DNA from 4 places in the Pantoea stewartii genome. Region 4 is predicted to be linked to each of the others. Evidence: predicted binding sites of a transcription regulator. Region 4 holds the regulator's gene; each other region holds the start of a gene.
What was found. Region 4 encodes PurR, which represses purine synthesis genes. Its sites were predicted from a motif close to CANGCAAACGTTTGCNTG; they were not measured.
Positions count from the first base shown of each region.

Region 1: serA (phosphoglycerate dehydrogenase) is a predicted target of PurR. The motif match lies at 3,810-3,827, and genes of this name have one in related genera.
Region 2: G5574_RS15005 (nucleoside-specific channel-forming protein Tsx) is a predicted target of PurR. The motif match lies at 4,581-4,598, and genes of this name have one in related genera.
Region 3: purH (bifunctional phosphoribosylaminoimidazolecarboxamide formyltransferase/IMP cyclohydrolase) is a predicted target of PurR. The motif match lies at 3,748-3,765, and genes of this name have one in related genera.

Region 1 is NZ_CP049115.1:2,017,953-2,025,163, forward strand. Features, by position in the region: gene pepP (Xaa-Pro aminopeptidase) at 1-440, opposite strand, end outside; gene G5574_RS09520 (YecA/YgfB family protein) at 474-1,052, opposite strand; gene zapA (cell division protein ZapA) at 1,223-1,552, shown strand; RNA gene ssrS (6S RNA) at 1,592-1,775, shown strand; gene G5574_RS09535 (5-formyltetrahydrofolate cyclo-ligase) at 1,853-2,449, shown strand; gene serA (phosphoglycerate dehydrogenase) at 2,492-3,730, opposite strand; gene rpiA (ribose-5-phosphate isomerase RpiA) at 4,010-4,669, opposite strand; gene G5574_RS09550 (LysR family transcriptional regulator ArgP) at 4,851-5,753, shown strand; gene G5574_RS09555 (oxidative stress defense protein) at 6,210-6,941, opposite strand; gene argO (arginine exporter ArgO) at 7,083-7,211, opposite strand, start outside.
Region 2 is NZ_CP049115.1:3,166,894-3,174,104, forward strand. Features, by position in the region: gene G5574_RS14990 (MFS transporter) at 1-518, opposite strand, end outside; gene G5574_RS14995 (methyl-accepting chemotaxis protein) at 826-2,370, opposite strand; gene yjdN (VOC family metalloprotein YjdN) at 2,943-3,380, shown strand; gene G5574_RS15005 (nucleoside-specific channel-forming protein Tsx) at 3,485-4,351, opposite strand; gene G5574_RS15010 (sensor histidine kinase) at 4,626-5,975, opposite strand; gene G5574_RS15015 (response regulator) at 5,972-6,631, opposite strand; gene G5574_RS15020 (helix-turn-helix domain-containing protein) at 6,865-7,211, shown strand, end outside.
Region 3 is NZ_CP049115.1:3,072,427-3,079,637, forward strand. Features, by position in the region: gene G5574_RS14595 (DUF1481 domain-containing protein) at 12-674, shown strand; gene purD (phosphoribosylamine--glycine ligase) at 713-1,993, opposite strand; gene purH (bifunctional phosphoribosylaminoimidazolecarboxamide formyltransferase/IMP cyclohydrolase) at 2,010-3,599, opposite strand; rRNA gene G5574_RS14610 (16S ribosomal RNA) at 4,233-5,768, shown strand; tRNA gene G5574_RS14615 (tRNA-Glu) at 5,861-5,935, shown strand; rRNA gene G5574_RS14620 (23S ribosomal RNA) at 6,149-7,211, shown strand, end outside.
Region 4 is NZ_CP049115.1:178,623-185,833, forward strand. Features, by position in the region: gene cfa (cyclopropane fatty acyl phospholipid synthase) at 1-660, opposite strand, end outside; gene punC (purine nucleoside transporter PunC) at 945-2,147, opposite strand; gene punR (DNA-binding transcriptional activator PunR) at 2,256-3,161, shown strand; gene purR (HTH-type transcriptional repressor PurR) at 3,158-4,183, opposite strand; gene cydH (cytochrome bd-I oxidase subunit CydH) at 4,466-4,555, shown strand; gene G5574_RS00825 (hypothetical protein) at 4,542-4,766, opposite strand; gene G5574_RS00830 (C40 family peptidase) at 4,846-5,664, opposite strand; gene G5574_RS00835 (Grx4 family monothiol glutaredoxin) at 6,029-6,364, shown strand; gene rnt (ribonuclease T) at 6,403-7,074, opposite strand; gene gloA (lactoylglutathione lyase) at 7,197-7,211, opposite strand, start outside.

The DNA.
Region 1 (7,211 bases), 1.8 Mb from region 4:
AGTTTATCCAGTGCACTGAACACCAGCTTATCAGCCTCAGGATATAACCCTTGCGCGTGATAAACCTCATCCAGACCGTTCAACAAAAGATGAAGCTGCTCACCGATATCGTTCCAGGGCAGTGCGCGATCCACACCCAGTTTTGCCGGTGCCGCCTCCTGGCCCAGACGGCGACCAAACCAGATTTCTGCGGTCAGGTCGCGGACACGATTAAACAGCACACTGTGGTTGTGGTTCTCATCACTTTTGATCAGCACCAGTAAGGCTTCAGGCTCATTAAAACCTGTGAAGTACCAGAAATCACTGTTTTGACGAAACGGATATTCGCTGTCGTTACTGCGCGTTACTTCAGGCGCCGCAAAAATTAACGCTGCGCTGCCCGGAACCATTTTCGCTAACAGCGCCTGACGACGCTGCTGGAAGGTCTCCAGTGAAATCATGTCTGCACTCCCTGTTGAACTGAGATATCTGGCTTAGTGTAACGTTGGCTTCTGTACTTCAGGTGCGGTTGGCTGCGGGCGCGTGAACGTATCATGACAAAGTAGCGCCGCGACGCGGACGTACTCGATCACCTCCTCCAGCGACTGCTCCAGCTCTTCCTGATCTTCGTCTTCGTCATAGCCAAGCTGCGCGATAGTACGCAGATCATCAATGGCCTCGCCGGTTTCGCCGGTGACCTTATCCAGTTTAGGCTGAGTTACGCCCAGGCCGAGTAAAAAATGGTTTACCCAGCCAGCCAGGGCGTCCGCCCGATCAAACACGGTGATGTCATCATCGTCGGGCAGCATCAGTTGAAAGAGAAAGCCATCTTCTTCAAGCGCCGTCGTAATATTTGCATGCAAATCCTGCAGCGGCTGGGCCAGCGTGTGCGAAAAAGCCATGCCTTCATTCGCGAGATCGTGGACCAGCGTTTTCCAACTGGTATCCTGATTACCGCCACACAGAATACCGCTGAGTAATCCGTGCATTTCGGCAGGTGTCATTCCGACGCCGTGCTGTGAGAGCGCCGCCGCCAGCGCATTGTAATCAGGGGTTGCGTTCTGTGAAGACATCATTTTTCATCGTCGTTGGCTGTAAGAGTTCGTGGTATGCTACCACTAGCTGCCTCAAGGTTTCCAGAAAAGGGGTTGTATCTTATTTCTCAGGTCTATATAGTTGCCCGCCTCCCAGGCCATTGAAGGCTAAGGGAATGGCGAGCCAGGTAATCAGTCAGGAAGGTGGCATGTCTGCACAACCGGTAGATTTACAAATTTTTGGTCGTTCTTTGAGAGTAAATTGTCCGCCTGAACAGCAAGATGCGCTGAACGCGGCGGCGGAAGATCTCAATCAACGGTTGCAAGATTTAAAAGTTCGCACTAGAGTCACCAATACAGAGCAACTGGTGTTCATTGCCGCGTTAAACATTTGCCATGAACTGGCACAAGAAAAAAACAAGACGCGCGACTATGCTGCTAATATGGAACAACGAATCCGTATGTTACAGCAGACGATAGAGCAGGCATTAGTTGAGCAAGGTCGCATAACTGATCGTCAGGATGCGAAGTTCGAATAATACTTCATGGTCACTGTGCTACACTGACGGTGAAGTCAATTTTCTCTGAGATGTTTGCAAGTGGGCCAGTCCCCTGAGCCGATATTTCATACCAACAGAATGTGACGCTCCGCAACCTGTGAGCATGCTCGGTCCGTCCGAGAAGCCTGATGGTTGCGACGGCATGTTCACCTTGAACCAAGGGTTCAAGGGTTACAGCCTACGGCGGCATCTCGGAGATCTCCTTTCTGGTTGTACTGCATTATCCCCCACCAGACATGATATAGTGCGTCGCTCAGGCGACTTCTTCTGGGGGACACCATGTCAGAACCCTCTTTACTTCAGCGACAGGACATTCGTCAGCATGTTCGTCATTTACGTCGCGCCTTAACCCCGGAACAGCAACATACTGCCGCCGAACAGCTTGCGGAACACGCGATTAACTTTGCGCCTGTCTCCGACGCCCAAAACGTCGCGCTGTTCTTATCCGTCGATGGGGAAATTAATACGCGTCCGCTTATCGCAAAATTATGGCAGCAGAACAAACGCGTTTATCTTCCTGTGCTTCATCCCTTCTCTGCCGGTCATCTGCTTTTTCTGCGCTATACGCCAGAAACGCCGTTGAGCCCGAACAAGCTACGTATTCCTGAACCGCCACTCGATATCCGGCATATGGTTACGCTGGACGAACTGGATGTGATGATGGTGCCGCTGGTGGCCTTTGATCGCAGTGGTCAGCGTCTGGGCATGGGGGGCGGTTTTTACGACCGCACGTTACAAAACTGGAAACAGCACGCTTTTTTACCGGTTGGCATCGCGCACGACTGCCAGTTGGTCGATTCGCTGCCTGTGGCGGCCTGGGATATTCCTTTGCCCGCCGTGCTGACGCCGTCAACGTTGTGGTTGTGGGAAGAATAAACCCAGGCACTGTTGTGCGCCTGGGTTGATTATTTTGATAAATCAGTAGAGGAGACGGGCGCGGATAGTGCCAGGGATAGCCTTCATCAGCTGCAGCGCTTTCTCTGCCAGTTCGTGCTCGGCATCGATATCAATCACCACATACCCCATCATGGGTGAGGTTTGCAGGTACTGCGCGGCGATATTGATGCCCTGTTCGGCAAAAATCTGGTTAATTGCGGTCAGCACACCCGGACGGTTTTCATGAATGTGCAGCAGACGGCTTGCGCTGACGCCGTGCATCGGCAAGGACACTTCAGGGAAGTTCACTGCAGACAGCGTTGAACCGTTATCGGAATATTTCGCCAGTTTGCCTGCCACTTCGATACCAATGTTTTCCTGCGCTTCTTCGGTGGAACCCCCGATGTGTGGCGTCAGAATGACATTATCGAACTCACTCAGTGGCGAGACAAACGGATCGCTGTTTGTGGCTGGCTCAACCGGGAACACGTCAATGGCCGCGCCCCCGACCTGCTTGCTGGCCAGCGCGTCACACAGTGCCGGAATATCCACGACGGTGCCGCGTGAGGCGTTGATTAACAGCGCGCCAGGTTTCATCTGCGCCAGCTCGTCAGCAGAGATCATATTTTGTGTCGAGGCGGTTTCAGGCACATGCAGACTGACGACATCGCTCATATTCAGCAACTGCGTCAGGCTTCGCACCTGCGAGGCATTACCCAGCGGCAGTTTATTTTCAATATCATAAAAATACACGTGCATGCCCAGGCCCTCGGCCAGCACGCCTAACTGCATACCAATGTGACCATAGCCGATAATGCCCAGCTTCTTACCGCGCGCTTCGAATGAGCCTTTAGCAATCTTATTCCAGACACCGCGATGGGCTTTGGCGTTCGCTTCTGGCACGCCACGCAGCATCAGCAGCATTTCGCCAATCACCAGTTCGGCGACCGAGCGCGTGTTAGAAAACGGGGCGTTAAAAACGGGAATACCGCGCTTTGCCGCCGCATTTAAATCAACCTGGTTGGTACCGATACAGAAACAGCCCACAGCGACCAGTTTTTCTGCTGCGGCAAAAATCTCTTCAGTCAGTTGGGAACGGGAACGGATACCGATAAAGTGCGCGTCACGGATGGAAGCCTTTAATGACTCGCTATCCAGTGCGCCTTTGTGGAATTCAATATTGGTGTAACCTGCAGCACGAAGATTGTCCAGCGCGCTCTGGTGGACACCTTCCACCAGCAGGAACTTAATCTTGTCTTTTTCCAGTGAAACCTTTGCCATTTCCCAACCCTATTCAGAATTCAACGAGGACTGAACGCAGTCAGCCAGCAGTCAAAATATCAAAAAAAACGCCAGCAGCAATACAAACGATTGCCTGACCGGCTGGCTGGCTGGATTCAGAAGCCAAACTTTGCCGGACAAAATCGTGGGTTGGCCGCATCGGGGAGAATGAACCCGCTGTTGATGACGCTTATGTGACATAAGTCACCAAATTTCAGCCTGGCGAGAAAAGTTTTTTTTTAATTAAAAAACGCGGGCGCAAATTATGCGCCCGTCGCGTTATTTTTTCAGCGTTTTGACCCCATCCGGTCCGCCAATCAACGCCACATCGGCACCCCGGGTGGCGAAAAGCCCGACGGTGACGACGCCCGGTAACGCGTTAATGGTTTTTTCCAGCTCAATGGGATCCAGAATACGCAGATTATGCACGTCCAGGATGATATTACCGTTGTCAGTGACGACATTCTGGCGATACTCAGGCAAACCGCCCAGCCTGACCAGTTCACGCGCGACGTAGCTGCGTGCCATGGGAATCACTTCAACGGGCAACGGAAAATGCCCCAGCACGTCGACTTCTTTCGATGCATCGGCAATACAGATAAACTTTTTAGCCACGGCCGCGACGATTTTTTCGCGGGTCAGCGCGGCACCGCCGCCTTTGATCATCTGCATCTGGGGATTAATTTCGTCGGCACCATCAACATAGATGGCCAGGTCATCGATTTCATTCAAATCAAACACCTGAATACCGAGGCTTTTGAGCTTTTGCGTGGAGGCTTCAGAGCTGGACACGGCACCTTCAATCTGGTGTTTGATGCTGCCGAGCGCATCAATAAAATGGGCAGCGGTAGAGCCTGTTCCCACGCCGACGATCGTACCTGGCTGGACATAATCAAGTGCAGCCCAACCAACAGCTTTTTTCAGTTCATCCTGCGTCATGGTATGTTTAGAACCTGTGCGATAAGAAAATGCGCGTAGTATAAAGCAAGGTTTGCTGAAAATGCTCGGATGCATTGGGCGGATTTAATGCTTTGGAAGCCAGCCCACAAAAATACCCCAGACTTTTGCTCAGGCACATTTGTGGCATCGTAACGTCCACCCTGAAGGAGAGAAAAGAATAATGAAACGCCCGGACTACAGAACGCTTCAGGCGCTGGACGCAGTGATACGTGAACGTGGCTTTGAACGTGCTGCGCAAAAACTGTGCATCACCCAGTCGGCCGTATCGCAACGCATCAAACAGCTGGAAAACCTGTTTGGTCAGCCGCTGTTGGTTCGCACCGTGCCCCCTCGTCCCACTGAGCAGGGGCAAAAGCTGCTTGCGCTGTTGCACCAGGTTGAACTGCTGGAGGAAGAGTGGCTGGGGGACGAAATCAGCGGTACGACGCCGTTACTGCTCTCCCTGGCGGTGAACGCCGACAGTCTGGCCACCTGGCTGTTGCCTGCATTAAAAGACGTGCTGGCCGATTCGCCGGTGCGCCTTAACCTCCAGGTTGAAGATGAAACCCGTACGCAGGAACGGCTGAGACGTGGCGAAGTGGTCGGCGCAGTCAGTATCCAGCCCCAGCCTTTACCCAGTTGTCTGGTTGATCAACTGGGCGCCCTGGATTACCTGTTTGTGGCTTCTCGTGACTTTGCCGAGCGCTTTTTTCCCAACGGCGTCACCCGTTCCGCGTTGCTGAAAGCGCCTGCCGTCGCATTTGACCATCTGGATGATATGCATCAGGCCTTTTTACAGCAGAACTTCGATCTTTCGCCGGGCAGCGTACCCTGCCATATCGTTAACTCTTCTGAAGCCTTTGTGCAGATGGCCCGTCAGGGCTCAACCTGCTGTATGATCCCGCATCTGCAGATTGAGCGCGAACTGGCGAGCGGTGAGCTGATCGATCTGACACCGGGGCTGTATCAGCGCCGGATGTTGTACTGGCACCGTTTTGCACCGGAAAGCCGACTGATGCGTCGGGTCACCGATGCGCTGATTGCGCATGGTCATCGGGTTCTGCGTCAGGACACGATGGAATAGCGGCCAAAGGCGAAAGTGAAGGTCGGATAAACTGGGGACGGTGCGTGTCAAACGCGACTCTCTGCCGCTACCGGGCAGCATTCCCGGCCTGCTTATTCTCCGAACAAACCGCCCGGAACCGGACAGCCTGTCAGGGCTTCTGCTGAACTAAAGAAAATAATCCCCTGTGCCGCAGCAAGCGTCAGGCGTTGCAGTGAGAGTGTACCCTGCTAAAAGCAGCACGGCTCCATGGCCATCAGGGGCGTGATTTCAGCAGGTGATACCGGGCGCTGAAAAGCGGGAATCAACCAGGGATTGCCCCCCGCAGGGATGCGGGGGAAAAGCGCCGCCGGCAAAGGAACAGGCCGACTGCGACAGTCCGTCAGGTTGCTGAGCGATGGGAAGGCACCGCATCAGCGGTGCAAAGCGCACCTGGTAAACACGGCCGCTGATGGCTTCACGACAGCATCGATAAGCTTACTGTGCCGTATTGGGTTTCATCTCAAAAACCACATCAACCTGGTCATCGAAGTTAATGCTTTGCTGGTCGTAGGTTTCCTGCGCGGAAGTATCGGCCGCTGCCGCGGAGGCTTTAAACATGCGATTCATCGGCATAGGCTGGTAGTTAGCGACCTGATAGCGAATGCTGTAGATTGGCCCCAGTTTGGCGTTAAAGCCTTCTGCCAGTTCTGTGGCTTGCTGAGTCGCATTTTTGATGGCGGCTTTCAGCGCCTGCTGCTTGTAGCGCTCAGGATTGGCGACGCCTAACTCGACGCTGCGAACTTCGTTCAGGCCCGATTTCAGCGCGCCGTCAAGCAGCTCATTCAGCTTGTCCAGCTGGCGGACGGTCACCTGAACCTGACGTACCGCACGGTAACCTTTCAGCTGTGATTTACCGTCTTTGGTATAATCGTATTCTGGCTGCGTGGTCAGGTTGGCCGCCTCAATATCCTTTTTCTCGATGCCGTTTTTCTGCAGGAAATCAAAATACTGCGCAACACGACTGTCGACCTGTTTCTTTGCCTCTGCGGCATCTTTCGATGAGACATTCACCACAATTGACAGCGTCGCGATATCCGGGCGGGCATCAACCGTCGCTTTGCCTGACGTCACAACATGCGGTCCGTTTGGCAGTTCATCAGCCTGTGCGCTTAAAGGCAATGCCCCTGCGCTCATCATCGCGACAAGCGCCAATGCTTTCAGTTTCATGAAAGTCCTCCTTGAAAGGTCAGTTCGGTGGCTTCGGGTCCGAAGCCGGCACGCGCATCATATTACGCCTTGCTTGGAGTGAAGGTAATGACAAAAGTTCGGAAAACGGGTCTGGATAACCCGTTTTCGTTTACCTTTTGCTCAAAATCGTGTGATAGCCTGCTGTGCGAGTTGAAACGCGATAAACCACATGACCGCGCCGACCAGCAGGTTGATGAGGCGTTGCGCGCGCGTTGTCTGCAGTAACGGCGCAAGCCAGGCCGCCAACAG
Region 2 (7,211 bases), 1.6 Mb from region 4:
AAGGCAAACGCCCGGTTACGCAGATGCGTGGGCACCCATTCGCTCAGGTAGGTGTCGATGGTTACCAGCTCCACGCCCAACCCAATACCGACCAAAAAGCGACACAGAATCACCATCTCTGCGCTGTGCTGAAACGCCATCAGTAACGAGAAAAATCCGTACCAGGCTAACGCACAGATAAAGGTCAGCCGACGGCCAAACCGATCGGCAAAAGGCGTAAGCAAACTGGCCCCCACAAATAAGCCCAGAAAGGTCGCCGACGCAAATGCGGCCTGATCGGTAATGCCCAGAATACCGGCGCTGCCCGCATGGAAAATGCCGGCGGCCAGTAACCCTGTGCTGATATAGCCGGTTTCAAACAGATCGTAGAGTTCAAAAAAGCCGCCTAACGCCAGTAGCGAGATGAATCGCCACAAACCGCCAGAAGAGGGCAGCGCGTCAATGCGCCCGGCTAAGCTGGTATGGGCAGTCGACGAGGCAGACGTCGGTGCCATCCCTGAAGTCAAGGCTGGTGTCATTTAGGGTAAACCTCATGTAAGGATGATGGCCATTCTCACTACAGGCAATAATCGCTTTGAAACAGGTGCCCGTTCGCGAGCAGGAAGCAGCAGAATAATCAATTCTCTGATTCTTGCCGATAGGAATAGTGGTGAATTTTTAACAGGGCAGAGTCCAGTTATGGCTGGATCGGATGGGCAGTCAGCGTTCAGACGCGGTGCAGAGAGAAATAAGGTCAAGTCAGATGCGATAACAGCCAGTCAGGTGGAGATACCACCTGACAGACTTCCCTGCCCGCCCCGCTTTTTTTCCGGGGCGGGCAGGCAATTAGGCGTCAGCCAGACGGAACGCCGACACGGAATGCGTCAGGTACTGCGCCTGCTCCTCCAGCGACGCGGCCGCGGCGGCCGATTCCTGCACCAGTGCGGCGTTTTGCTGGGTCACGCTGTCCATTTCGGTCACCGCCTTTTCAATCTGGCTGATACCATGATGCTGCTCATTGGAGGCCGTCGAAATGTGATCCATCAGAACGTTGACCCGGCCGACCGAGGCAATAATCGCATTCATCGCTTCACCGGTCTGGCTGACCTGATCGGAGCCGACCCGGATTGTCGCCACCGATTCTGCAATCAGTCCTTCAATTTCTTTTGCCGCCACCGCACTGCGCTGGGCGAGATTGCGTACTTCGCCCGCTACCACGGCAAATCCGCGACCTTGCTCACCGGCTCGCGCGGCTTCAACGGCCGCGTTCAACGCCAGAATATTGGTCTGGAACGCTATGCCGTTAATGACGTTGGTGATGTCTTCGATTTTTTTCGAACTCTCGTTAATTTTTGACATGGAAACGATGACCTGCTGGGACACGTGTTCGCCGCTCTCCGCATTCTTCACGGCTTCGCTGGCCAGACGGCAGGCTTCAAAGACATTGTCCGTATTCTGTTTCACGGTCGCGCCCAGCTGCTCCATACTGGCGGCCGTTTCGGTCAGGGCTGCGGCCTGCTGTTCCGTGCGCGAGGCCAGGTCAACGTTGCCGCTGGCAATTTCCTGCGAGGCGAAAGAGACCGCCTGGGTTGCCTGGCGGACGCGGGTAATAATGCCGGTCAGCGCGGTACGCATGCTTTCCATAGAGGTCATTAACTGCTGAATCTCGCTCTTTGAACCGGTGTTGACCGGCACCGGTTTGTCCAGAATTCCTGCGGCAATCTGGCTGCAGTGGGCTTTGGCGTGATCAAGCGGCGATAAAATATAGCGTCTGACAAAGACCAGTATGGCCACGATAATGGCAAGAAACAGCACACCAAATACGACTAACAACAGGATCCCAGAGGAAAAGTTGCTCTGGGCATCCGTATTGAGCTTCTTCGCAAAGGCTTCATGTTGTGCCAGCACCTTGTCCAGGACAATTTCATACTGGCGATCCAGGCGCACGACGTTTGCGATCTGGTTTTTAAAGCGCTGCTGGTCCCCGGCCTCGGCCGCTGCGATTAAAGGCTGAATGCCCTGATCGCGGTAGGCCAGGTAAGCCTGACGATAGCGTTCTGCTTCCGCTTCTTCTCCCGGAATACGTGGCGCGTTCAGATAAGCCTGGAAAGCGGCATCGGCTTTAGCGGCAACGCTTTTTACGCTGTCCAGTGAAGCGGCGCCCTGCGGGCCACCATTCTCCGTCTCTTTCATGTACTCCATCAGACGGACGCGTAAGGTACGACTGTGGTTGATGGGGTCAATCACCGACAGCACCACACGAATTTCTTTATTCACGGCATTAAGTGACGCATTGCTGCGGGCCAGTAACCAGATGCTGACGGAAATACTGATAAGAAAAAGAATTAACAGAAAAGACAACACCAACAGTGATGATTTTTTTAACGACATAACACAGTCCTGAACAGGGGGGATTATGGACAGATATATCGGCATCCTGGGGCTAAATATTTAGCTGGAACGCACCGAAATAAGCACAGAATTAAGTGCATAAAACATAAGCGAAATAATGAACCAACTGATTCACTATTATCAGGTTGACGTTTCGCTTGCCGCTTCGGTTATTTCATGCGTTAACGCCGGCGGTATGGTTTTCAGATCCACTAATAGGTTGAGTCAACGAGGAAGTGCAAAGCAGGAAAGTGCGGTTGTCAGCATTTGTCTGAACAGTTCATTTATTATTTATTTTAAGGCATTGTAATTTAAGGGTTAATTCTAATCCTTGCAGTAGTAAATAAAAGTGACTATTGCCTGTGAGATAATATGGTTATTAACACGTAAAACATTATTAGCGTACCAGGCATTGATTTAATTGAAAAAAAACGGGGGCGACGTCTCAGGCGATTGGGTAAATCCTCTGAAAGGAGATTCTTTGCGCCGTTATGAATCCTCTTCTCTGCGCTGTCGTCTACACTTATTACTTCCTTATAAGGAAGTTTCTACTCACCTGTATCGAGGTAATAATGCAAGTATGTCCTTATTTGTTTCTCTATGGTCGCTGTGAAGAGGCGATGGAATTCTATTTGCAGGCAACAGGTGGACAGCTGCTGCAAAAAATGACGTTTGGTGATATGCCGGAGCAGGGTGAACAGATTGGCGACCAGTCTGCACCCCCGTTGCCACCTGAAAAAATTATGCATGCGCATCTGCGTATCGGGCAGGGCGAACTGATGATGAGTGACGGCAATCCTGACCAGCCACCGGCGTCAGAGCACGCAGGCTATGCCGTCAGTCTGGCGACCACGGATGCAGAACAGGGTAAAGCCTGGTTTGAAAAGCTGTCGGCAGGCGGGAAAGTGACCACACCGTGGCAAAAAACTTTCTGGTCTGATGGCTTCGCCATGTTTATTGATAAATTCAATATTCCGTGGCGCATTAACGTTGTTAAATCAGACGAGTAATTTGTCGGTGATGCCGTTCAACGACGTTGGATGGCGCATACAACAGCGGCCTTCCCAGGGGGAAGGCCACCGTCAATTACCGTGCCTGTCTTGCAACAAACTGATCAGAAGTTATAGCCAGCTACCAGATAGTAACCCCAGCCCGTTGATTTAATTTCAGACGCGCTGCTGCCAAAACCTAACTCCTGACCGTCTCCCCACTGACCGCCGTTATGGAAGTAACGCGCCACAGCAGAGAAGTGCCAGTGCTCGTAGCCCAGTGACAGGATATGACTGGAGGCAATGGAATTACTGGTACGGATCGGCCCGGTCTTATCACGCAAGTCTGAGCCCCAGTCGAAGTTGGTAAAGCCCACATAGCCCAGGTTACCACCCCACAGTGTGGTGATTGGCACGAAATACTTCACCTTAAAGCGATAGCCGTCCCAGCTGTCTTCGTTCGCAGCACCGTAGTTTTCCCACTGGTACTTGGCATAGACGTTCAGTGACAGACCGATATCGCTGTGCGTATCGATGTCGGTGCCCAGGCCCATGTACCAGGTGTTCTGGCGGTTTGCGCTGTTACGGCCCATATCGTAGATATAGTTGTTGGCAAAATACCACTCTTTAAACGGACCGAAAGCCAGGCTGGTGCCGGTCAGTTTATCAATAGAGAAACGCGGTTCGATTTCCATGAACAGCGGTGAACCGTGGTCGAAAATACCGTTGGCGTTGTTGTTGCCTACGCCAAAGAAGTTTGGCAGGTCAACGTAGCCGTAAAAATCAAACCAGTCTTTTTTGGCGAACGCTTCGTATTCCAGATAGACATCGTTATTGAACTGGGGCCCGAAGCGGGTGTGGTAACTGCCCACCACGTTGACGCTCTGATGCCACCAGTCGGAAAGGTACTGGGGATCGTTTTCTGCAGCCTGCACTGCACCGTTCAGGGAGCCTGCCAGCAGGGCACCTGCAACTAACGTTTTAAATTTCATTATATTTGACCACTGGTTTTCATACGCAAGACAATCGTTTGCGTGCTGTTTGGAAATCAATCCCAAAGGTTGGGCAGTAATGTACTCAGGCCGACTGTTTTAGTTAGCGTAGCGTGCCTGTAACAGAGAGATAGAAAATAGCTTTTGATCACATTTGTCAAAATGTGTTGCATAACAATTCATCATAATTGTGATGATTGTCACAATATAGGGTTGTGGCGAACGGAACCAGGCAACCGTTTACGTTGTCGGGTTCCGAATCGATCGGCAGGAATCAGGGAAAGGTGACGCGCACCTGAAAACCGCAGCGCAGGCCTTGTGCGTCCCGACAGTTGGCAAGGGCAACGTCGATATGGTGTTTCTGGGCGACGCTGCGCACGATAGACAGACCTAAACCGCTGCCCTGCGCTTTAACGTCGGGTGAACGGGCAAAGCGATCGAATGCGCGTTCAAGAAAGGATTCCGGTACACCCGGACCGTTATCAACGATGTCGACAACGGTTTGTCCTGCCACACGATGCAGCAGCACATCGACCATGCTGCCTTCAGGCGTATGTAACATCGCGTTGCCAATCAGATTATCAAACAGGCTGCGAAGTTCGGAACGCCCGGCCTGCAGTCGATAGTGCGTGGTGCCGCTAAAGCCAATGTCGATACCGCGTTTATCCGCCACAACCATGAGCTGTTCAATACTCTCTTTCAGCACATCTTCCAGATCGATATTTTCGAGGTGCGCGACGACTGACTGATCTTCCCAGCGCGACATATTCAGCAGTTGAGTGACCAGATGGCGCGTGCGGGTCACACCTGATTCCAGTTGAGCGAACTGACGGCTGGCCTCGCCGGGTTGAATGTGCTGACGCAGATTTTCCAGTTGCAGCGTGACGGCGGTGACCGGCGTCCGCAGTTCATGAGCGGCATCTTCCATAAACTGACGTTGTGAAGACCAGGCGGCACGCAGTTTATCCAGTAAGGAGTTGTAGGCCTCAACCAGGGGCTGAATTTCGTCGGGCAGCCGTTCCGGCGATACGCTGTGGGGATGGTGCGCATCCTGGGCGGCGATTTCTCGCGAGGCAACGCGCAAATCCCGGGTGATCTTGCGCACGACCAGCCAGATGACCAGCAGCGACAGCGGCATCATCAAAATCAGCGGAATAATCGCCGACAGCGCCCGTCGCACCATCATCTCTTTCATGTAGCTCAGGTTCAGCATGACCTGAATAGTTTTAATCTCACTGCCTGGCTGACCGGAACGGGTGTAAATACGCCATTCACAGTCGCGGCAGTCACCGATCTGCACGTCTTTGTAGCCATTTTCCGACTGTAAGGGCGCATGCAGCTCTGGCCATGAGCTGGATCGTAACCGGCCCTGCGCATCCCACAGCTGAATGACAAAGGCACTTTTGATCTTATGCGCAGGCGCAATCACCGGCATCAACGGGGGGATTTCACGGTTAACGGACCACGCATCGGCCAGCTTGGCGAGCTGTTCGTCCTTAATGACGCCAACCATTTCGCCGTAGCAGTTAAAAAAATACCAGGCGACACCGCCAATCATCAGTAAATGAATCAACAGCAGGGTACTGAGTAATTTATTTCGTAATGAACGCATAAAGATTTTCATATTGCCGGTACTCGCCAGCCCAGCCCACGCACGTTGCGAATCACATCATTATCCAGCTTGCGCCGCATCCCGTGGATAAGAACGTCCACGGCATTGCTGCTGACTTCTTCGCCCCAGCCGTAGATACGGTTTTCCAGCTGTTCACGTGACAGAATGGCACCGGGCCGCTCCAGCAGAGCATAAAGCAGGGCATATTCCCGGGCGGTGAGCTGTTCACGCTGCCCTTTGTACAGGACTTCGCGGGTCAACATATCCAGTTGAACATCGCCGCTGCCCAGCACCGAATCGGCAGAACCATGGTGGCGTCGGGTGATCGCGCGCATACGGGCCATGACTTCCTGCAGATCAAAGGGTTTGAGCAAATAGTCATCTGCCCCGTAATCCAGGCCCTGTACCCGCTGAGCGACCGTGTCGCGTGCGGTCAGAATTAATACCGGTGTGGCATCACCGCGCCCACGTGCGCGTCTGAGCACCTGCAACCCGTCGTCGCGAGGCAGACCGAGGTCAAGCAGCACGCAACTGTAACCGCCTTCGCTCCAGGCATTGTGCGCATACACGCCATCGCGAACCCAGTCGACAGACCAGCCCGCGGCTTCCAGCGCCTGCTGTAAATTGGCACCGATCATTTCATCATCTTCAACCAGCAACACGCGCATGGATGACGTCCCCCAGAAAAATGACCCCAGTGTAGCGCTGGATTATTAGCGCAGAATTATTGCTGTTACCAGCCTCAGCACTCTTACCGCTCCGGCCGGGAAGGCGACAAAACCTGGCGTCGGTGCAGGCATGGAGCGCTTTGCTAATTCTGCGCTAATTTTCCGCTAATTAAGGGATAAATTTAGCGCGCTAAAGTGTGTTCCTGCACATCTGCTTTAACCAGGAGAACACCATGAATCAGCGCGAGTTTATTCGTAGTTTGCTGGAATGGATAGAAAGCAATTTAGGACACGATCTGCATCTGGACGAAGTCGCCCGCCGGGCGGGCTATTCCCGTTGGCACTTACAGCGTTTGTTTCGCCAGCACACCGGTTTCTCACTTGCCGAGTACATCCGCCAGCGCCGCCTGACCGAATCGGCCCTGACGCTGCTCAACAGCAATGAAGCGATCCTGCAGGTGGCGATGAACTACGGCTTTGATACGCAACAGGCCTACACGCGCACCTTTAAAAACTATTTTATGATGACGCCCGGCCAGTTACGACGCCAGCGCCGTGTTGAACCGGATCGCTTGTTGTT
Region 3 (7,211 bases), 1.7 Mb from region 4:
GGCCAGCCACCATGACTACGCTGCTTCAGCGCTTTTCCGCCCTGCTTCTCTCCTCACTGATTATCGGGTGCAGTTCCACCCCCGACATTCCCGCCTTTTCCGCCAGTGGTTATCTGGCCGACCGTGGCAGTGTGCGTATCTGGCGTAAGAATACGGATCATCAGTCTGTGCATATTCGTACGCTGTACAACCCATTTAACAGCGAAAAAAGCGAAACGACAGACTACCGCTGGCTGGGCGATCACCTGGTCAGCGTTGAGCGTCAGGTGAAAGGCGCGCCTCCCGACGATGTCACCCTGCGATTTGACCAGAATGGCAGTCTTAACTTTATGCAGCGCCAGCTTGCTACTCAACGTGAAGCGGTCAGCCCTGATACGGTGGAACTTTATAAGTTTGACGCGCAACGTATGCGGGACGTCAGCGATGCGCTCTTAAGCGGTCGGGTGTTTCTGAAGCAGGGGCACTGGGCAGGGGGCAATGTCGTGGAGACCTGTGACGGTCAAAAGGTGACGCCAGCGTTTGACAGTGAGGCATGGCAGACGCTCACGCATTACCGACGTCATTCCGCTGGTCCCTTGATGGTTTCATGGCTGGAAGCGCCAGAAGGCGTTCAACTGTTGCGGGTCAGTCACAAAGACGAATGTGCAGATGAGCCCAAAGAGGCGGATTTCTGAGGCATGAAAAAGGGGCACAACGTGTGCCCCTGTCATCGTTACTGGCGACCAATGGCGCGATAGCCGATATCGCGGCGGCAGAAACTGCCTTGCCAGGAAATCGGCTGAGCAAGCGCATAAGCGCGCTTCTGCGCAGCGGCAACGTCATCGCCTAACGCGGTGACGCACAACACACGTCCACCGTTAGTCAGTACGCGGTCGCCTTCCAGGCGTGTACCGGCATGGAAAACTTTGCCGTCAGCCGCTTCTTCCTGCGGCAAACCGTGAATCTGTTCGCCGTTCGCGTAGGGGCCTGGGTAGCCGCCAGCCGCCAGCACCACACCCAGCGAAGGGCGGGGATCCCATTTTGAGTCTTTTTGATCGAGCTTGCCTTCACAGGCAGCCAGACAGAGATCCACCAGATCCGATTGCAGGCGCAGCATAATGGGCTGCGTTTCCGGATCGCCGAAACGGCAGTTGAATTCGATCACTTTTGGCTGACCGGTCTTATCGATCATCAGCCCGGCATATAAGAAGCCTGTGTAGACATTCCCTTCTGCTGCCATGCCACGTACGGTTGGCCAGATGACCTGGTCCATGACGCGCTGGTGGATTTCATCCGTCACCACTGGTGCAGGAGAGTAAGCGCCCATACCGCCGGTGTTTGGCCCTGTATCCCCATCGCCGACGCGTTTGTGATCCTGACTGGTGGCCATCGGCAGGACATTCTCGCCATCGACCATCACGATAAAACTGGCTTCTTCACCGTCCAGGAACTCTTCGATCACAATACGGTGCCCGGCGTCACCAAAGGCGTTGCCCGCCAGCATATCCTGCACCGCGTTTTCGGCTTCCTGCAACGTCATGGCCACAATGACACCTTTACCGGCAGCCAGGCCATCGGCTTTGATGACAATGGGCGCCCCTTTTTCACGCAGATAGGCCAGCGCAGGGGCGACCTCGGTGAAATTATGGTATTCGGCAGTGGGGATGTTGTGACGCGCAAGGAAGTCTTTCGTGAACGCTTTCGAACCTTCCAGCTGTGCGGCAGCCTGAGTCGGACCAAAGATTTTTAAGCCGGCGGCACGGAATGCATCAACCACGCCAATCACCAGCGGCGCTTCGGGTCCAACGATAGTGAGATCGATCTGTTCACGTTGCGCAAAGGCAAGTAATGCCGGGATATCTGTTGGGGAAATATCGACGTTCTGTAAAGCCGGTTCCAGCGCCGTACCTGCATTACCAGGGGCGACAAAAACGGCCGTTGCCAGCGGCGACTGGGCGGCTTTCCAGGCCAGGGCATGTTCACGTCCGCCGTTACCGATGATTAAAATTTTCATAAAACGCTCCACAGAATTAATGACGGAAGTGACGCATATCAGTAAAGATCATGGCAATACCGTGTTCATCGGCAGCTGCAATCACTTCGTCGTCGCGGATAGAGCCGCCTGGCTGAATGACACAGCTCACGCCCACGGCTGCAGCGGCATCAATACCATCACGGAATGGGAAGAACGCATCGGAAGCCATCGCAGAACCTTTAACTTCGAGACCTTCATCACCCGCTTTGATGCCCGCAATTTTGGCAGAATAGACGCGGCTCATCTGGCCCGCACCTATGCCAATAGTCATATTGTCGCGTGCATAGACAATGGCGTTGGACTTAACGAATTTAGCCACTTTCCAGCAGAACAGAGCATCACGCAGTTCCTGTTCAGAAGGCTGACGCTTGCTGACGACACGCAACTGGCTGGCATCGACCATCCCGAGATCGCGATCCTGAACCAGCAGACCACCATTCACCCGTTTGAAATCCAGCGCGGCGACACGGCCCTGCCATTCACCACATACCAGTACACGAACGTTTTGTTTCGTCGCCGTGATTTTCAGGGCCGCTTCGGTCGCCGAAGGGGCGATGATCACTTCAACAAACTGCCGGCTGATAATGGCCTGTGCGGTCGCCTCGTCCAGTTCACGGTTAAACGCAATAATACCGCCAAATGCAGAGGTAGGATCGGTCTGGTAAGCGCGCTCGTAAGCCGCCAGAATGGACTCGCCGACGGCCACGCCGCAAGAATTAGCATGCTTTACAATGACGCACGCGGGCTCAGCGAATTCTTTTACGCACTCCAGTGCTGCATCGGTATCCGCAATGTTGTTATAAGACAGTGCTTTGCCCTGCACCTGCTCGGCGGTAGCGACAGAGGCCTCCTGTACATTTTCTTCTATATAGAAGGCGGCATCCTGATGGCTGTTCTCGCCATAACGCATATCCTGCTTTTTAACGAAGTTAAGATTGAGGGTGCGAGGGAAGCGTCCTGCCGGCTGCTCAGTTTCACCATGGTAGGCGGGAACCATGCTACCGAAGTAGTTGGCAATCATGCTGTCGTACGCAGCGGTGTGTTCAAACGCTTTGATCGCCAGGTCAAAACGGGTTTCCAGCGTCAGTGAGTTTTGGTTGGCGTCCAGCTCGGCGATGATGGCCGGGTAGTCGCTGCTCTTTACCACAATCGCCACATCTTTGTGGTTCTTGGCCGCCGAGCGCACCATGGTTGGGCCACCAATATCAATGTTCTCTACGGCATCTTCCAGTGAGCAGTCTGGCTTCGCGACGGTTTGTGCAAAGGGATAAAGGTTAACGACCACCATATCGATAGGGTTGATAGCGTGCTGCGCCATTACCGCATCATCTTGTCCGCGACGTCCCAGAATGCCGCCATGGACCTTCGGGTGCAGCGTTTTAACGCGTCCATCCATCATTTCCGGGAAACCGGTGTAGTCAGACACTTCGATGACGGGGAGCCCTGCCTCTGCCAGCAGACGTGCGGTGCCGCCTGTAGAGAGCAGCTCAACACCACGTTGGGAGAGTGCCTGAGCAAATTCGAGGATGCCGGCTTTATCAGAAACACTGAGCAGGGCGCGGCGTAAAGGACGAGGTTGTTGCATGGTGGTTTTATCCCTTGGCTTTGATTCGCGTAAATAAGAGCGTTACATCAAGTTTGCGAGCTTTCTTCCCCTTTATAGAGAAGTGAAAACGCGAAAACTTCAGGTAACGCCCCGAAAAGGGGCATCCATAGCGTTGCGGGGGCATTGTAGCGAAAACGTTTGCGTGATGCTCGTCTAAATTTGTACGTAACAGGAATGTGGATAACTTTGTGTGTAACTGCGTATAAGGCGGGCTTTTGCTGTGGAATGCAGCGAACAGTCATTTTTATTGAATTTAGCCCTTGTCAGCCCGCGAGAACTCCCTATAATGCGCCTCCATCGACACGGCACAACGGCTTATGGAATGCGGTGTTGAGAGGGTCAGGCAACTGAGCCGCCGGAGAAAAACTTCTGAAAAAGAAGTTGACTCTGAAGGAGGAAAGCGTAATATACGCCACCTCGCAACAGACGGTTAACCCGCTGGTTGCACTGCTCTTTAACAATTTATCAGACAATCTGTGTGGGCACTCGCAGGATTGATATCCGCGTCTCCGGACGCAAAAAAATATCAAGTCTTAAGAGTGAACACGTATTGAAATTCATTACGACGTTTTCCTTGAGCATCGCTGAACTGGTTTCAGCAAATCAAACTTTAAATTGAAGAGTTTGATCATGGCTCAGATTGAACGCTGGCGGCAGGCCTAACACATGCAAGTCGGACGGTAGCACAGAGGAGCTTGCTCCTCGGGTGACGAGTGGCGGACGGGTGAGTAATGTCTGGGAAACTGCCCGATGGAGGGGGATAACTACTGGAAACGGTAGCTAATACCGCATAACGTCGCAAGACCAAAGTGGGGACCTCCGGGCCTCACACCATCGGATGTGCCCAGATGGGATTAGCTTGTAGGCGGGGTAACGGCCCACCTAGGCGACGATCCTAGCTGGTCTGAGAGGGTGATCGGCCACACTGGGACTGAGACACGGCCCAGACTCCTACGGGAGGCAGCAGTAGGGAATCTTCCGCAATGGGCGCAAGCCTGATGCAGCCATGCCGCGTGTATGAAGAAGGCCTTCGGGTTGTAAAGTACTTTCAGCGGGAGGAAGGTGCTGAGGTTAATAACCTCAGCAATTGACGTTACCCGCAGAAGAAGCACCGGCTAACTACGTGCCAGCAGCCGCGGTAATACGTAGGTGGCAAGCGTTATCCGGAATTATTGGGCGTAAAGCGCGCGCAGGTGGTTTCTTAAGTCTGATGTGAAAGCCCACGGCTCAACCGTGGAGGGTCATTGGAAACTGGGAGACTTGAGTGCAGAAGAGGAAAGTGGAATTCCATGTGTAGCGGTGAAATGCGTAGAGATATGGAGGAACACCAGTGGCGAAGGCGACTTTCTGGTCTGTAACTGACACTGAGGCGCGAAAGCGTGGGGAGCAAACAGGATTAGATACCCTGGTAGTCCACGCCGTAAACGATGTCGACTTGGAGGTTGTTCCCTTGAGGAGTGGCTTCCGGAGCTAACGCGTTAAGTCGACCGCCGGGAGTACGGCCGCAAGGCTGAAACTCAAAGGAATTGACGGGGGCCCGCACAAGCGGTGGAGCATGTGGTTTAATTCGAAGCAACGCGAAGAACCTTACCAGGTCTTGACATCCTCTGACAACCCTAGAGATAGGGCTTCTCCTTCGGGAGCAGAGTGACAGGTGGTGCATGGTTGTCGTCAGCTCGTGTCGTGAGATGTTGGGTTAAGTCCCGCAACGAGCGCAACCCTTGATCTTAGTTGCCATCATTAAGTTGGGCACTCTAAGGTGACTGCCGGTGACAAACCGGAGGAAGGTGGGGATGACGTCAAATCATCATGCCCCTTATGACCTGGGCTACACACGTGCTACAATGGCGCATACAAAGAGAAGCGACCTCGCGAGAGCAAGCGGACCTCATAAAGTGCGTCGTAGTCCGGATCGGAGGCTGCAACTCGCCTACATGAAGCTGGAATCGCTAGTAATCGCGGATCAGCATGCCGCGGTGAATACGTTCCCGGGCCTTGTACACACCGCCCGTCACACCATGGGAGTGGGTTGCAAAAGAAGTAGGTAGCTTAACCTCCGGGAGGGCGCTTACCACTTTGTGATTCATGACTGGGGTGAAGTCGTAACAAGGTAGCCGTATCGGAAGGTGCGGCTGGATCACCTCCTTACCTGAAGATACCTTCGTGCGAAGTGCTCACACAGATTGTCTGATAGAAAGCTGAAGAAGCAAGACGGCTGCGAAGTCGAGACACACGTACGTGTCCCCTTCGTCTAGCGGTTAGGACTCCGCCCTTTCACGGCGGCAACAGGGGTTCGAATCCCCTAGGGGACGCCACTTGCTTGGTGACAGGTGAAAGGTGTCTCCACAAAGTATCTCAAAACTGGCCTCAGGGTCACGTTTGAGATATTTGCTCTTTAACAATCCGGAACAAGCTGAAAATTTGAAACGACGCACGTCGTGTTCCTCCGTAATAAGGAACACAGCACGATGCGTTCGGGTCTCTCAAAAGCTCATAACACGCAAGCGCAAAACGCCTGTGGGTTGTGAGGTTAAGCGACCAAGCGTACACGGTGGATGCCCTGGCAGTCAGAGGCGATGAAGGGCGTGCTAATCTGCGATAAGCGCCGGTAAGGTGATATGAACCGCTATAACCGGCGATACCCGAATGGGGAAACCCAGTGTGACTCGTCACACTATCATGCAGTGAATCCATAGCGGCATGAGGCGAACCGGGGAACTGAAACATCTAAGTACCCCGAGGAAAAGAAATCAACCGAGATTCCCCAGTAGCGGCGAGCGAACGGGGAGGAGCCCAGAACCTGCATCAGCTTGTGCATCAGTGGAAGCGTCTGGAAAGTCGCAGGGTACAGGGTGATACTCCCGTACACAAAGGTGCACAGGCTGTGAGTTCGATGAGTAAGGCGGGACACGTGGTATCCTGTCTGAATATGGGGGGACCATCCTCCAAGGCTAAATACTCCTGACTGACCGATAGTGAACCAGTACCGTGAGGGAAAGGCGAAAAGAACCCCGGCGAGGGGAGTGAAACAGAACCTGAAACCGTGTACGTACAAGCAGTGGGAGCACCTTCGTGGTGTGACTGCGTACCTTTTGTATAATGGGTCAGCGACTTATATTCTGTAGCAAGGTTAACCGTATAGGGGAGCCGCAGGGAAACCGAGTCTTAACTGGGCGTTAAGTTGCAGGGTATAGACCCGAAACCCGGTGATCTAGCCATGGGCAGGTTGAAGGTTGGGTAACACTAACTGGAGGACCGAACCGACTAATGTTGAAAAATTAGCGGATGACCTGTGGCTGGGGGTGAAAGGCCAATCAAACCGGGAGATAGCTGGTTCTCCCCGAAAGCTATTTAGGTAGCGCCTCGTGAACTCATCTCCGGGGGTAGAGCACTGTTTCGGCTAGGGGCCATCCCGGCTTACCAACCCGATGCAAACTGCGAATACCGGAGAATGTTATCACGGGAGACACACGGCGGGTGCTAACGTCCGTCGTGAAGAGGGAAACAACCCAGACCGCCAGCTAAGGTCCCAAAGTCATGGTTAAGTGGGAAACGATGTGGGAAGGCACAGACAGCCAGGATGTTGGCTTA
Region 4 (7,211 bases):
CTGCAACAGGATTTGGACATCCAGCCCCTCACAGCGCTGTTGAGCCAGTTTTTGTTGCTCTGCCGAGATGGTTACGCCCTGAACGCTCACGCCATAATTTCTGGCGGCAAAGGCCGCCAGGCCGCCCCAGCCGCAGCCGATATCCAGCAGGCGCATTCCCGGTTTGAGTTGCAGCTTGCGGCAAATCATATCGAGTTTGGCTTCCTGCGCCGCCTCAAGCGTGGTGGCGTCTTTCCAGTACGCGCAGGAATACTGCATGTAAGGATCCAGCATCAGGCTGAAGAGATCGTTGCCTAAATCGTAGTGGGCTTTACCCACCTGCCAGGCCCGCTTTTTGGATTGCAGGTTCACCAGACGCGCCAGCGCAATACGCAGGATGTCCTGAATATGATGCGGCAGTTGCTCGTCGAGTTTATGCTTCAGCGCCCGATGAAAAAACATATCCAGCCGCTCGCATTCCCACCAGCCATCCATATAACTCTCGCCCAAGCCCAGGGATCCTTTCTGCAGAACGCGTTTGAAAAAATCGGGGTGTTTAACCTGAATATCCCAGGGCCGCGAACCGTTAATTTCAATATCGGCTTTTTGCAGTAACTCCTGAACGATGCGATACCAATGGTTACGTTCGATGCCTACTTCTTCTACACATGATGAACTCATAGCCACTCCATCATCAGAACCGTCAGAACCTGAGAAAAAGCAGGAGCTGTTTCTCAGGATTATGAGAAAAGTCACAGATGACGCCTTGCGCCAGACAACAAAAAGGGTACAGAGAAGAGAAAACGTCGGTATCCATGCAGCGTTGCTCACACAGATGCCGTCACAGCCTGAAGGCTGTGTGAAACATTTTTATTATGATGACAGTGCGAGTGGGTCTGGCAGAGGAGGCACACTGGCAGACCCTGATTCAGTCAGTGAAAACGGGTAACACGCAAATCGTTGCCTCAGTGATTATCCTGGCAGGGATGTGCAGATGAGGCAATATCAGTTTGTGCGCCGGCGCGGCGCTTTAACTGATAGCCCATCCATGCCAGACCAATCGTCACCATCATAATTAGCGTGGTCGTAAACAGAGCCTGGATCAAGCCTGCGGACACCGCAAGGCTGGCGGCAAAACAGAGTCCGAGCTGAAGCGTGTTCTGCAATGCCGCCGCTTTCCCGGTGGCATTTGGGAAGGGCAGCAGCGCACTGGACACCACAATCGGATAAATCGCGCCATTTGCCAGCGCCATGCCGCAGAACGGCACCAGTAACGCCGTGAGTGACGGGCTTCCCGAAAGCGCGACGGCAAACAGCGCCCCGACACTCAGACTATAGACGCCGAGCAGCCACGGCAGCAGCGTTGCGCCAGAAAACCGGTTGAGCAGCGCACGGCAGCCAAACCCGCCGATTAAAAAGGCGATGGTTTGGGGAATATAACTGAGCCCGATATCCGCAGGAGACAGACCAATTTCAGCCAGAATAAACGGCGAACCCGTCAGCCATGCAAAAAAACTGGCCGAGCAGGCGGAATACATCAGTACGTTACCGCTGTAGGCACGTGCGCGCAGCAGCGTCAGAAACCCAGGCTGCGAAGCAGGGGAACGTTGATTTTTTTGCGGCGAAGGCAGGCGCAGCGTGACCAGGATGAGCGCCACAGCAATTCCCGTCAGCACCGCAAAAATGGCGCGCCAGTGAAAATGGCCGATCAGCCAGGCGCCCAGTAACGGCGCCAGGGCGGGAGACAGCGCGACGAGCGGCATAATGGTAGCAAAGACTTTATTGGCCTGTGACTGAGGATAGCGATCAACGACCAGCGCCTGCCAGCTGACGGCCGCCGCGCACACGCCGATAGCCTGTACAAAACGCAGTACCAGCATCAGGATCACATTATCTACCCACAACATACCCGCACAGCCCAGAGCAAACAGGACGAGGCCTGCCAGCAGCACCGGCTTACGCCCCAACCGATCAGATAAGGGGCCCCAGACCAGTTGACCACAGGCAAAACCGGCCAGAAACAGACTCATGCTGGCGCTGATCATCCCGGCTGACGTGCTAAAACTTTGCTGCATAGCGCCGAAGGCGGGCAGGTACATATCGGTTGCCAGAAAGCCCAGCATACTGAGCACGGCAAGATAGGGAATAAAGCCTTTTGAAGCGGACATCGGGTTCTCATCAGTTGCAGAATAAACGCGGGGCAGTGTAAAAGCTGTACTTCACGCTGTGAAACGGTAAAATTTGCCTGTTGCTGTTAAAAATTTTGAAGGCAAATTATGTGGTCTGAATATGCGCTGGAAGTGGTGGATGCGGTCGCACGCGGTGGCAGCTTTAGCGCGGCCGCCCAGGAACTGCACCGTGTGCCTTCTGCCATCAGCTATACCGTTCGCCAGCTGGAAACCTGGCTGGCTGTGCCGCTGTTTGAACGCCAGCACCGGGAGGTGATTCTCACCCCGGCGGGCGAGCATTTTGTGCGGGAAGGGCGCAGCGTTATCAAAAAAATGGATGCCACACGACGTCAGTGTCAACAGCTCGCCAACGGCTGGCGCGGTCAGATTGGTATTGCCGTCGACTGCATCGTCAAACCGCAGCGGACCCGGCAGTTTGTCAGGGATTTTTACCGCCATTTTCCCGACATGGAGTTGCACATCAGCTATGAGGTCTTTAACGGCGTCTGGGATGCGCTGGCAGACGGGCGAGTGGATGTGGCGATAGGTGCGACACAGGCGATTCCGGTGGGGGGGCGTTTCGCCTTTCGCGATATGGGCACCCTGAACTGGCGTTGCGTGGTGGCGCGTCAGCACCCTCTGACGCAGGTTGCTACGCTAGATGATGAGGCGTTGCGCAACTGGCCTTCTCTGGTGCTGGAAGATACGTCGCGCGCGTTACCGCGTCGTATGACCTGGGCGCTGGATAACCAACGCCGGCTGGTGGTCCCGGACTGGCAAACCGGTCTGGACTGTGTGCGCGCCGGTTTGTGTGTCGCGATGATACCGGGCCATTTAGCGCGGCCCTTACTGGACAGCGGCGAGATGGCAGAGCTGAACTTACCGCAGGCGTTTCCGGAAAGTCCCTGCTGCGTCAGCTGGGCGGAAGATCGCGCATCACCGGCGCTGGGGTGGTTACTCCAGTACCTGGGCGATGCGCAAACGCTAAATCAGGAGTGGTTGAGCGAGGATTAACGGCGATAATCGCGATAAGGACCATAGCCCACCGAACGTCGCTCAATAAGCGTCGGGTGGACTTCAATTGTCTGCGACTCTTCCCGCTTACTGGTGATGCGATCTAACAACATCTCCAGCGCTTTCTCACCCAACTGGGCTTTAGGCTGATGCACCGTGGTCAGTGCCGGGGTGAAATAGCGCGCATTGCGCACATTGTCGTAACCGATGACGGAGATATCCTGCGGCACGCGCAGGCCCATTTCGTCGGCCGCGCAGATTGCGCCCATCGCCATGATGTCGCCCCCACAGAATACGGCGCTTGGGCGCTGCTTCTGTGACAGAATCTGCTGCATGGCCTGATAGCCAGATTCGGGTTCAAAGTCACCCTGCACAATCCATTCGGCACGTGGCTGAATACCTGCTTCTTCCAGCGCCTTGAGGAAACCGGCATGGCGACCGCCTCCCGTGTTACGCTCCATCTGGCCGGGAATGGCACCAATATCGCGATGACCACGCTCAATCAAATAACGTCCTGCCAGATAACCGCCCTGGAAAGCATTGTCCAGTACGGTATCGGTAAAGTCGGCACGGGATTCGCCCCAGTCCATCACCACCATCGGAATATTGCGGTTCGCTTCCAGCATTTGCAGCAGATCATCCGGATACTCTGAACACATCACCAGAAGCCCGTCAACGCGCTTTTGCGCCATCATCGACAGATAGGCGCGCTGTTTTTGCAGGTCATTATGTGCGTTGCCCAAAATCAGGGTATAGCCTTTATCGAAGCAGTGATTCTCAATGGCTTCGATAATTTCAGCAAAGTAGGGCGCTTCACTGGACGTGGCGAGCAGGCCCAGCGTTTTGGTGTGATTCACCTTCAGGCTACGCGCGACTGCGCTGGGAGAATAATGCAGTTCCCGAATCGCTTCCCACACCGCTTCGCAGGTATTTTCTGCGACAAAGCGCGTTTTATTGATGACGTGTGAGACGGTCGTGGTGGACACGCCCGCACGCTTCGCCACATCTTTAATTGTTGCCATGTAAATCGAACTCCCGGGCCTATCTAAATTATTGATAAGCATATTGTTAAACGTTTGCGTCAGCGGACGGTTATTTCTGCGAAAAACATCGCTTTTCTGTCCGGTATTGAGTCATCAGGGCAGGAAATAACGTCTGAAAAGGGCGCGGACGCAACCGATATTGCGCGCTGTTGCGCAACAAAGGGGGGATTCTAACAAGGCTGTGCGGATAAAACGAGATTTTTACCCACGCGTATGTGAAAATGCTTTCACCTTACAAACGTCAGGGTTAAAGGAGAGGGGATGAGTACCGATTTAAAACTGTCATTAATGACGACGGCAGCCGCACTGTTAATGATCATCGCGTTTAGCTTCACCGCTATTCTGCACTAGCCGCATTCGTTTGCAGCGACGCTATACTGGCTGACTGGCTGACTGGCTGACTGGCTGACTGGCTGACTGGCTGACTGGCTGACTGGCTGACTGGCTGACTGGCTGGCTGACTGGCTGGCTGACTGGCTGACTGCGCGTCCAGCCTTGCCGGTGATACGTCCTGTCTGTCAGACCGTATCACCGGCAGGTGCGGCATTTTCGCCTGGAACATCCGGCTGCACAATCGGGGTGAGGTGGGCAATAAAAAAGCCGGGAAGTTGCCTTTCCCGGCTTTTTTGTATGAAGGACGTTTAGCGAACGGTCTTTGGCGTCATAACGCGACGCGCACCAATATAATGGCGCTGCCAGTAATCTTCGCTCAACGCACTGATTTGAATATCTTTACCGGTACGCGGTGACTGAATGAATTTACCGTTGCCCAGGTAAACCCCGACATGATCTGCGGTTCCACGCCCGTTGATGCGGAAGAAAACCAGATCGCCTTTTTCAAGGGATTCGCGGTTGACCGGTGCTGCATCCCGCAGATGGTACATTTCGTTAGCGGTACGGGGGATCTTAAACTTCACGACGTCTTTGTAGGCGTACCATACGAGGCCACTGCAATCAAAACCCGTATGGGGCGATTTGCCTCCCCACTGATAACGCTTGCCAAGTTGCCCCATCAGTTTTGCCATCGCCGTTTCACGCGCTTTCTGGTAACGCTGGCGATGCGCTTTACTCATTTTAATGGTGCCGGTTTCGGTATTGTCTGCCGTTAACGCCTTCGCAGCACGTTGATGACCATACCGTTTTTTGCTGGCGGCATTGGCGGCGACTTTTTTGCTCAGCGTCTTGTGCGAGGCAGTCGTTTTAGCGAGCGTTTTGTGCGTGGTGGTGTGAGAGGTCGTTTTGCTGGTTTTCGTGGTCTTACTGACTTTCTGAACAGCGGAGGTGCGACTTTTTTTAGATGAGGCTTTAACCGCGCGTCGTTTGCGCCGATCATCGTCGCGCGCACTTTTTTTCTCTACCTTATGCAAGCTGGCCTTAACCGTCGCATGCGGGGAGGCAGCAGCGATGTTAAAGAAGAGTTGCGCAAAAGCCAGAATAAGAAGCGTAATGATTGAACGCATAGTCCGTTTACTGGTTAAGCTGTCAGATCAAACAGGTCTCTGACAAAGTTAAGAAAAATCTGATCACCGATCAGCGCCGAAGTCATTCTAGTCCAGTTTTTTTTAAAAGAGTAAGTCCTTTTTTTATTAATTGATGGCCTGGATAAAAATCAGGCATAAATCAGGAATTTCAGTCTCTTATAACAGCAAATTCATTGCAAATTATGAATACATTCATAGTCTTTGTCACAGTTTCCTGCGAATGCCTGACCAGCCTACTTAGCAAACATGGCGATTTAACGTCGGACGAGCCAAAATCTCGTTTTCAGTCCTGGCGTGAAGTCGCTACAATAAAGAAACACGAAGTGACGAATTAAGGAAGGCAATAATGAGTACTGTAGAAAAAATTCAGCGCCAGATCGCAGAAAACCCGATCCTGCTGTACATGAAAGGTTCGCCGAAACTGCCAAGCTGCGGTTTCTCTGCGCAGGCGGTCCAGGCGTTGTCTGCCTGTGGTGAGCGCTTTGCTTACGTGGATATTCTGCAGAACCCGGATATTCGCGCAGAGCTGCCAAAATACGCCAACTGGCCCACGTTCCCGCAGTTATGGGTTGATGGCGAACTGGTCGGCGGCTGCGACATTATTGTTGAAATGTTCCAGCGCGGCGAGTTGCAGCCGTTAATCAAAGAAACCGCTGAGAAGTTTAAAGAAGCGGAATAACTGAAAAAGGCCGACCTCGTCGGCCTTTTTTACGCGCGTTACTCGGTTGTTTCTCCACCCGTCGCCGACGCTTCCGTTACAGCTAACGGCCAGCCTCCCAGCCGTTTCCAGCGGTTAACCAGCTCACAAAATAAGGTCGCCGTTTGCTGTGTATCATAGAGCGCGGAGTGCGCCTGACTGCTGTCGAATGCCATTCCTGCGGCTTTGCAGGCTTTCGCCAGCACGGTCTGGCCCAGCACCAGTCCGCTCAGCGCAGCCGTGTCGAAGGTCGCAAAGGGATGAAAGGGATTGCGTTTCAGGCCCGCACGTTCCGCCGCCGCATTCATAAAGTTCAGATCAAACGTGGCGTTGTGAGCGACCATGATGGCGCGGTTGCATCCGGTCTCTTTGATGCCTTTTCGCACCATTTTAAAAATGGCATGCAGGGCCTCATATTCGCTGACTGCGCCGCGCAAAGGATTCGTGGGATCGATGCCCGTAAACGCCAGCGCTTCAGGGTGCAGGAGCGAACCGACAAAGGGTTCCACATGAAAATGCAGCGTCTCGTCGTGATGAAGCCAACCCTCATCATCCATTTTCAGGGTGATGGCAGCGACTTCCAGCAGCGCATCGGTTTGCGCATTAAAGCCCGCCGTTTCAACATCGATCACGACAGGATAAAAACCACGAAAGCGTTGATTGAGTGCGTTGGGGGAAGACGATTCAGGCATCAGGATCTCATTGCAGAAAAAGGGCAGCGCGTAGTATGCCAAAAAAGCGCACTCTCTGCAGCAGATGTGGGCGAGGGAAGTAAGAATCAGCCTGCAGGAGGCAGGCTGATGGGCGGTAACGGTTAGTTACCGAGGCC